2 linked regions of the Dinoroseobacter shibae DFL 12 = DSM 16493 genome follow. The protein of the gene in region 1 interacts with the protein of each later gene in a pairwise test. Links are inferred from orthologs where the notes say so. Each region holds a gene or a part of one and is shown in the gene's direction. Other genes may lie near its edges.

Region 1 (4,652 bases):
CCCCAAGAATTTCGGCAACCAGCTCAAATACGCTGACAAGCGCGCCGCTCCCGTGGCCGTGATCCAGGGCAGTGACGAGGCCGCCCGCGGCGTGGTCCAGATCAAGGACCTCGTACTCGGTGCGCAGATCGCAGAAAGCGCCAGCCTCGATGAATGGAAATCGCAACCGGCCCAACGGGAGGTTCCCGTGGCCGACCTTGTGGCCGAGGTGCAGGCCATTCTCGCGCGCGGGGCCTGAGCCGTGACCATTTCCCAACGGGATCGCGCCGTGGCCGCGCGCCTCTTCGCGGCCTTCTTGGATGCGGGCGCCGTGCCGGTGGAGGCCGACATCCTCCAACCGGCCGAAACCCTGCTCGATCTCTATGGCGAGACCATCCGCCACCGCGCTTATGTCACTGCCGACCCGGTGCGCGGCGAACAGATGCTGCGCCCGGATTTCACCGTCCCCGTGGTGCAGATGCACATGGCGGGCGGGGCGGAGCCTGCGCGCTACGCCTATGCCGGGGAGGTCTTCCGCAAGCAGGAGGCCGGGGTCGAGCGCCCGCGCGAGTTCCTGCAAGTGGGCTACGAGGTTTTCGACGGCGCTGACCCCGCGGCCGCCGATGCGGAGGTCTTCGCCCTGCTGCGCGCCCAGTTCGGTGCCATCCCGACCCGGCCGGTGATCGGTGACATCGCGATCCTGCGCGCGGCGATCTCTGGGCTGTCCACCACCGACGAACGCAAGGCCGCCCTGCGCCGCCACATCTGGCGTCCCCGCCGGTTCCGGGCGCTGCTCGACCGGTTCGGCGGGCGACTGCCCGTGCCCGAAGGGCGGCGCGCGCTGGCCAGGGCCGTGGCCGATCGGGGCGTGGCCGAGGTACTGGCCGCGCACGGGCCTGACATGGGCCTGCGCAGCCCGGCGGAGGTGCTGGCCCGGGTCGAAACCCTGCAGGCCGACCTCGCCGCCCCGCCGATCCCGGCGGCGGAGGTCGCGGTGCTGGAGGATATCTCCCGCCTGCGCGAATCCGCCCCCATGGCGCTGGAGCGGCTGCGCGATCTCGCGGTGGACATCCCCGAGCTGACCCCTGCGCTCGACGGGCTGGAGGCGCGGCTGGACGCGCTGGCGGCCCTCGGTCAGACGCCCGAAACCCTAGAATTCGACGGTACCTACGGGCGCGCGTCGCTGGAATATTACGACGGCTTCGTCTTCGGCATCTTCGCCCGCGCGCGCCCCCACATGGCCCCCGTCGCTTCGGGCGGGCGCTACGACGCGCTGACGGCGGTGCTGGGCCAGGGCCGTGCGATCCCGGCGGTGGGCGGCGTGATCCGCCCGGGCCTGCTGGCGCAGCTGGAGGAGGCCCGGACATGACCCTCAAGCTCGGCGTGCCGTCCAAGGGGCGGCTGATGGACAAGACCTTCGACTGGTTCGGCAGGCACGGCATCACCCTGCAGCGCACGGGCTCGGAGCGGGAATATGCCGGCTCGGTCGACGGGGTCGACGGCGTGGCGCTGGTGCTCCTGTCGGCGGGCGAGATCCCGCGCGAGCTCGCGGCCGGACGCATCCATCTCGGCGTGACCGGCACCGACCTGGTGCAGGAAAAGCTGCCCGACTGGATGCGCCAGGTCCGCAGCATCGCGCCCCTGGGATTCGGTCATGCGGACCTGATCCTCGCGGTGCCGAAATGCTGGATCGATGTGGAAACGCTGGACGATCTCGACGCCGTCGCGGCCCAGTTCCGCGCCAATCACGGCTTTCGTTTGCGCATTGCCACCAAGTACCACCGCCTGGTTCACAGCCACCTGAGCGCCCATGGCGTCGCCGACTACCAACTGGTCGACAGCCAGGGCGCCACCGAGGGCACGGTCGCCAACCTGACCGCCGAGGCAATCGCCGACATCACCTCGACGGGGGAGACTTTGCGTGCCAATCACCTCAAGATATTGAAGGGGGAGCCTGTCCTGAAATCCCAGGCCACCCTGTTTGCCTCGCGCATGGCCGACTGGGATCCCACGGCGCGCGCCGCGATGCGGGCCCTGGGGGCGGCCATGGGACGGGACGACGCGACGGACGGAGTGTTCCAATGACGGATGTGATGCGGGATGTGGCCTCCCTGCGGATGCTGCAGGGGATGTGGCGCCGCGCGGGCGAGACCGTGGGCCTGGTGCCGACCATGGGCGCGCTCCACGATGGGCACATGGCCCTGGCGCGCGCGGCGCGGGAGGAATGCGGCAAGGTGATCGCGACGATTTTCGTGAACCCGACGCAATTCGGGCCGACAGAGGATCTCGACGCCTATCCCAACACGTTCGACTCGGATCTGCACATGCTGCGCGAGGTCGGGGTGGACGTGGTCTTCGCCCCCACCCGCGACGTGATGTATCCCGCAGGCTTCGGCACCACGGTGAAGGTCGCCGGGCTGACCGCGCCGCTCTGCGGTGCTGCGCGGCCCGGGCATTTCGACGGGGTCACGCAGGTGGTGGCGAAGCTGCTGAACCTGGGCCAGGCGGATCGCGCCTATTTCGGCCAGAAGGACTGGCAGCAACTCGCCGTGGTCCGGCAAATGGTGCGCGACCTGAACTTCCCGACCGAGATCGTCGGCATCCCCACGGTGCGGGCCGAGGACGGGCTCGCGCTCAGCTCGCGCAACGCCTATCTGACCGAGGCCGAGCGCGAGATCGCGCCGATCCTCTACCGCACCATCCGCGACGCGGCCGCACGGGTCGCGGCGGGTCACGGAGCGACCGGCGTGTGCGAGGCGGCGGCGCGCGGCCTGCTGGGCAAGGGATTCACCCGGATCGACTACCTCGAATGCCGGGACGCTACGACGCTGGCGCCGGCAGAAACCCCGGACCCCGGCACGGCGCGGATCTTCGTTGCCGCCCAACTCGGCGGGGCCCGCCTGATCGACAATGTCTCCGTTGGGTGAAGCGCCTTGCAAGGCGCTTGGCAAGGCCGTTGCAACGGCCTTGGTCGCCGCCGAGGGCGCGGATCACATCGCGTGCAGCTGAGCGCCGCCGCCAGTACCCGCGACTGGGTCGCCGAGGCCGTCCGCAAGCTCGAAGCGGATGTCCAGCGCTCCGCCGACACCCACCTGTTCAAGCTCGAGCTGCCCGGACTGCGCGGCGTGGACCTCTATCTCAAGGACGAGAGCACACACCCTACCGGCAGCCTGAAACACCGGCTGGCGCGATCCCTGTTCCTCTACGCGCTCTGCAACGGCCAGCTGTGCGCAGGCCGCCCGGTGATCGAGGCCTCCTCCGGCAGCACCGCGGTGTCCGAGGCCTATTTCGCCCAGATGCTCGGCCTGCCCTTCATCGCGGTGATGCCGCGCAGGACCGCGCGCAGCAAGATCGCCGAGATCACGCGCTTCGGCGGCACCTGCCATTTCGTCGACAGCGCGCCCGAGATGCACGCCGCCGCCACCACACTCGCCGCAGAGACCGGCGGCTACTTCATGGACCAGTTCCTCTATGCCGAACGGGCGACGGACTGGCGCGGCAACAACAACATCGCCGAGAGCATCTTTCGCCAGATGGCGCGCGAACGCTTCCCCATCCCCGCCGCCCTGGTGATGAGCGCGGGCACCGGCGGGACCTCGGCCACCCTGGGGCGATACATCCGCTACCGGGGCTTCGAGACGCAGCTGGTGGTGGTCGATCCCGAGAACTCGGTGTTCTACGACAGCTACATGAGCGGGGATGCCACGCTCAGCCGGGCCTGCTCCAGCCGGATCGAGGGGATCGGGCGACCCATCGTGGAGAAATCCTTTCAGCCCGACGTGATCGACACCATGCTGCAGGTGCCCGATACCGCCAGCGTCGCCACCGCCCTGTGGCTGTCGGACCGGATCGGGCGCAAGGTGGGCGGGTCCACGGGCACGAACCTCTGGGGCGCACTGCAGATCGCGGACCGGATGCAGGCGGCAGGCACCGAAGGCTCGATCGTCACGGTGATGTGCGACGCCGGGGAGCGGTATCTCGACACCTATCACGACCCGGACTGGGTGGCGCGGGAGATCGGCGATATCGGGCCTGCGTGCGCCGCGCTCGCCCGCTGGGACCGGCACGCGGGCTGAGCACCCCGGACCGTCCCGCGGCGCACCCGTCGGGCTGGACCAAGGCAATTCGAATTGCCTTGCCAGCGGCACAGGCAGCGCAGGCCGAGCTACGGCAGGTCGGTCTTGAAATCGGGCCCGAGCCTGCCGGATGATCCTTGGGGTTCTGGGTGCAACAGCTTCGGCCGCAGCGCCGGGTCCAAGGCAATGCGAATTGCCTTGCCAGTCGCCCGGTCAGCGCACGCCGATCTCCGCCAGCGCCAGTTCCAGCGTCGGGGGCAGGGTCTCTTCGCGGCGCAGCGCACTGGACAGGTCCGCCGGGGCGTCCTCGGGCGGCAGGTAGCGCCAGCCCTGGAACGGGCGCTTGGGCGCGGCCTCGGTCCGGTGCACCTTCGGGTCCAGAACGATGCCGCAGCGGCGGATGCCGTCGCCTCCGGTGACCTCGTCCAGCCGCAGGATCCGCTGGCGCGCCAGAACGATGCCCTTGAACACCCAGTAGATCGAGCCGCCGTTGAGAACCTCCGCCTCGCGTTTGGGCCACATCCGGGTGACATGCCGGGGCAACCCGTCGGGGCCCTTGGCGCGGGGCGAGGCCTGCCAGTCGGTCAGATCCTCGAC
Region 2 (4,650 bases), 590 kb from region 1 along the record:
GGCTGCGGGAAGTGTGGTCCGAGCGCAAGGCGCGCAATTTCACCATTTTCATCTTCCTGTCCATGACCGCCTATTTCATGCAGGAGCTGATCCTCGAACCTTACGCAGGCCTCGTCTTCGCCTTCACGCCGGGGCAGTCCACGTCCCTCAGCGGGGCGCAGAATGGCGGCGTGTTCCTGGGCATGGTGCTGGTGGGCGTCTGCGCCACGGGCCTGCGCTGGGGATCGCTGAAATTCTGGGTGATCGCGGGCTGCATCGGCTCGGCCGCGGCGCTGGCGCTGATCACCGCGCTGGGACAGGTGGGGCCGACCGCCCCGCTGGTACCCGCGGTCGTGTTCCTGGGCTTTGCCAACGGCACCTTCGCCGTGGCCGCCATCGGCGCGATGATGCAGCTGGCCGGCGAGGGCCGCGAGGCGCGCGAGGGGACCCGCATGGGTCTCTGGGGGGCCGCGCAGGCCATTGCCGCGGGGTTCGGCGGGCTCGTGGGGGCGGCCAGTGCCGACCTGCTGCGCGCCGTGACCGCCACGGATGCCGACGCGTTCGGCGCCGTCTTTGTTTTCGAAGCCGCCCTCTTCCTCGTTGCGGGCCTGATGGCCTGGCACGTGGTGGATGGCGTGCGACAGTCGCGCACCGCTCGGACCGACGGTGCCTTGGTTCCCGGAGAATGAGGGGGAAATTGGAATGACCTATGATGTTGTTGTGGTCGGAGGCGGCCCGTCCGGTGCCACCGCTGCCGAGGACCTGGCCCGCGCGGGCAAGAAGGTCGCCCTGATCGACCGCGCCGGGCGGATCAAACCCTGCGGCGGCGCGATCCCGCCCCGACTGATCGCGGATTTCGACATCCCCGAGAGCCAGATCGTCGCCAAGATCAACACCGCCCGCATGGTCTCGCCCACGGCGCGGCACGTGGACATCCCCATCGAGAACGGCTTTGTCGGCATGGTCGACCGGGAGTTCTTCGACGAGTTCCTGCGCGACCGCGCCGCCAAGGCGGGCGCGGACCGGCACACCGGCACCTTCCTGCGGATCGACCGGTCGGAAAAGGGCACCTGGGTCGTCTATCGCGACAAGACCAGCCGCGAAGAGGTCGCGATCCGCACCAAGCTGATCATCGGCGCGGATGGCGCGCGGTCGGACGTGGCCCGGGCCGAAGTGCCCGGCGGCAGCACCATCCCCTATGTCATCGCCTATCACGAGATCATCAAGGCGCCCGAGGGCGTGTCCGACAAATACGATCCGACCCGCTGCGACGTGATCTATGACGGCGTGGTCTCGCCGGATTTCTACGGCTGGGTTTTCCCGCACGGCAAATCCGCCAGTGTGGGCATGGGCACGGGCGTGGACGGCACCGACCTGAAGGCGGCAACCAAGCTCCTGCGCGACAGCGCGGGCCTGAGCGAATGCGAGACAATCCGCAAGGAGGGCGCGCCGATCCCCCTGAAACCGCTGGACAAATGGGACAATGGCCGGGACCTGGTTCTGGCCGGGGACGCCGCGGGCGTGGTCGCACCCTCCTCCGGGGAAGGGATCTATTACGCCATGGCCGGGGGTCGGGTCGCGGGCGAAGCCGCGCTCGAATGCCTGCGCACCGGGCAGGTCAAGGCGCTGGCCAAGGCCCGCAAACGCTTCCTCAAGGAGCATGGGACAGTTTTTCGCGTTCTGGGCGCGATGCAGGACGCCTATTATCGGTCGGATGAGCGACGGGAGCGGTTCGTGTCGCTCTGCCATGACGTCGATGTGCAGCGACTGACCTTCGAGGCCTACATGAACAAGAAACTGGTGCGGGCGCGCCCGATGGCGCACCTGAAGATCGGGGTGAAGAACCTCGCCCATCTCAGCGGGCTGATCTCGCCGGTGCGGGTATGAAGGATCTCGTCCCTGCCTGGATCGACGGCGCCCTCAGGCCCGTCGGCAAACTGGAGGCCCATCAAAGGGGCCTGCGGCACAAGGCCGTGTCGGTCTTCGTCATGCGAGGGCCGGAGACCCTGATCCAGAGGCGCGCGCTGGACAAGTACCACACGCCCGGGCTCTGGGCGAACACCTGCTGCACCCATCCCCTGTGGGACGAGAGCCCGGCCGATTGCGCCGTGCGCCGCCTGCGCGAAGAGTTGGGCATCACCGGGCTCTACCCTGCCCATCGCGACCGGATCGAGTACCGGGCCGATGTGGGCAACGGGCTGATCGAGCACGAGGTGGTGGACCTGTTCATCGCCGAGGCGCCCGCAAACCTGAAGGTCGCGCCCAATCCCGAGGAAGTGGCCGAGGTGAAATGGGTCGACCTTTACGAGTTGAATGCCCAGGTCAAGCGGCGGCCGGAGCGGTACACGCCCTGGCTGCGCATCTATCTCGCGGAACATTCGGAGCGGATTTTCGGCACGGTCGCCACGAGCTGACCTGGTCGCCCCCCGGCTGAGACCGAAAGCCCGGTGCGTCTTGCGACACACCGGGCTGATTTTTGCCTTCGGCGAGGATATTTGGAGACTTGAGCTTGAGGGGGACGCGCCCCTCAGGCCGTCGTCGCCTCCAGCAGCGCGGTCTCCGCCCCCATCAGGTGCAGCACCTGCCCCGCGATGTGACGCGCGGTGAGCCCCGCATCGTGGTACATATCCGCCGGGCTTGCCTGGTCGATGAAACGGTCCGGCAGGGTCATGGTGCGGATCTTGAGGGTCCCGTCGAGCCGCCCGGTCCGGGCCAGCCAGTGCAGGACCATGGCCCCGAAGCCGCCCTCGGCCCCCTGTTCGACGGTGATGAGCGCCTCGTGATTGGCGGTCAGCTGCGCGATCAGGTCGGTATCCAGCGGCTTGGCGAACCGCGCATCGGCGATGGTGACACCGATGCCGCGCGCCTCCAGATCCTCGGCGGCCTTGAGGCATTCCGACAGATGCGCGCCGAGCGACAGGATCGCGACCGACCCGCCCTCGCGGATGATGCGGCCCTTGCCGATCTCCAGCAGGCTGCCGCGCTCCGGCATCTCGATGCCCACGCCTTCGCCCCGCGGGTAGCGGAAGGCGATCGGCCCGTCGTCATAGGCCGCCGCGGTGGCGACCATATGCACAAGCTCCGCCTCGTCGGCGGCGGCCATGACGGTCATGTTGGGCAGGTTGGACAGATACGCGATGTCATAGGCGCCCGCATGGGTCGGCCCATCGGCCCCCACCAGCCCGGCGCGGTCGATGGCGAACCGCACCGGCAGTTTTTGCAGCGCCACGTCATGGACCACCTGGTCATAGCCGCGCTGCAGAAAACTGGAATAGATCGCGCAGAAGGGCTTCATCCCGCCCGCCGCAAGTCCGGCGGCGAAGGTCACCGCGTGCTGTTCGGCGATGCCCACATCGAAGACCCGCCCCGGAAACCGCTTGCCCATGATGTTGACGCCCGTGCCCCCGGGCATGGCGGCGGTCACCGCGCAGATGCGCGAGTCGCGCTCGGCCTCCGCCGTCAGGGTCGCGCCGAACACCTTGGTATAGGCCGGCGCGTTGGGGGCGGATTTCTGCTGCTTGCCCGTAGCCACGTCGAATTTGGCGACCCCGTGGTAGCAATCGTCGGACAGCTCGGCAGGGGAGTAGCCCTTGCCCTTGACGGTGCAGGCATGGATCAGGACCGGCCCGCTGGCCTTGGCCCGTGCGGCGCGCAGGACCTGCAACAGCTGCGGGATGTCATGCCCGTCGATCGGGCCGATATAGTCGAAGCCCAGCTCCTCGAACAGGGTCGCGGAGGAGCCATGCTCCCCGGTCACCAGGTTGCGCGCACGCTGCGCCCCTTCGCGCAAGGGGCCGGGCAGGCTGCGTTCCACGCCCTCGGCCAGTTCCTTCAAGGCATAGAGCGGGCCAGACGAGGCCAGATCGCTGAGATAGGTGGACATCGCGCCCGTGGGCGGGGCGATGGACATCTCGTTGTCGTTCAGGATCACGAAGAGGCGGCGCTTCTCGGAGCCCGCGTTGTTCATCGCCTCGTAGGCCATGCCGGCGCTGATCGAGCCGTCGCCGATCACCGCGATGGCGTCGCCGGTGGGCCCGCCCAGGTCGCGCGCCGTGGCAAAGCCCAGCGCGGCGGAAATCGACGTCGACGAATGGGCCGCGCCGAACGGGTCATAGATGCTCTCGCTGCGCTTGGTGAAGCCCGACAGGCCCCCCTTCTGGCGCAGGGTGCGGATGCGGTCGCGGCGCTCGGTCAGCACCTTGTGGGGATAGCATTGGTGGCCCACGTCCCAGACGAGCTTGTCGAAGGGCGTGTTGAACACTGCGTGGATCGCCACGGTCAGCTCGACCACGCCGAGCGAGGAGCCGAGATGCCCGCCCGTCTCGGACACGGCGGAGATCACTTCGGCGCGCAGTTCGGTGGCCAGGGTGGCAAGCTCCCGGTCGGTCAGCGCCTTGAGATCGGCGGGACAGGCGACGCGGTCGAGTGTCGGGGTTTTCGGGCGGGGGTTGGTCATGGTGGTCTCCTCCATCGCGGTCTGGTGCGAAATGCGGGCCCGGGGCACGCGCCGATCCCGTGTCGCGCTCATGCCGGTCAAGCGGCGCGAGGGGGTCGGGATGGACCGGCGGCAAGCCTGCGGGTCCGGAGCCCGGGCCCCCGCAGCAAGGCGGGGACCCGGAGGGGGAAGGCCAGTGGCCTAGTCGTAGAAGGGCCCTTCGGTCGTGGCCAGTT

What was found. The genes of interacting proteins can lie anywhere in the genome.
Region 2: the proteins of panC (region 1) and idi interact in binary tests that used the Escherichia coli proteins (3 or more experiments, as listed by UniProt). The link is inferred for Dinoroseobacter shibae DFL 12 = DSM 16493 from one-to-one orthologs.

The regions. Positions count from the first base shown.
Region 1 is NC_009952.1:3,111,540-3,116,191, reverse strand. Bases 984-3,983 are described here. They hold panC (pantoate--beta-alanine ligase), read left to right. Parts: upstream 984-2,060; coding sequence 2,061-2,906; downstream 2,907-3,983. Other genes in these bases: DSHI_RS14970 (PLP-dependent cysteine synthase family protein), read left to right, coding at 2,979-3,983; hisG (ATP phosphoribosyltransferase), read left to right, coding at 1,345-2,064; DSHI_RS14985 (ATP phosphoribosyltransferase regulatory subunit), read left to right, coding at 984-1,348. Outside these bases: hisS (histidine--tRNA ligase), read left to right, coding at 1-238; more of DSHI_RS14985, read left to right, coding at 242-983; more of DSHI_RS14970, read left to right, coding at 3,984-4,055; DSHI_RS14965 (DUF1489 family protein), read right to left, coding at 4,269-4,652. UniProt on the Escherichia coli protein: Catalyzes the condensation of pantoate with beta-alanine in an ATP-dependent reaction via a pantoyl-adenylate intermediate.
Region 2 is NC_009952.1:3,704,766-3,709,415, reverse strand. What follows is about bases 630-3,627. They hold idi (isopentenyl-diphosphate Delta-isomerase), read left to right. Parts: upstream 630-1,862; coding sequence 1,863-2,393; downstream 2,394-3,627. Other genes in these bases: dxs (1-deoxy-D-xylulose-5-phosphate synthase), read right to left, coding at 2,507-3,627; DSHI_RS17855 (geranylgeranyl diphosphate reductase), read left to right, coding at 682-1,866; DSHI_RS17860 (BCD family MFS transporter), read left to right, coding at 630-668. Also shown: more of DSHI_RS17860, read left to right, coding at 1-629; more of dxs, read right to left, coding at 3,628-4,435; photosynthetic reaction center cytochrome PufC, read right to left, coding at 4,616-4,650.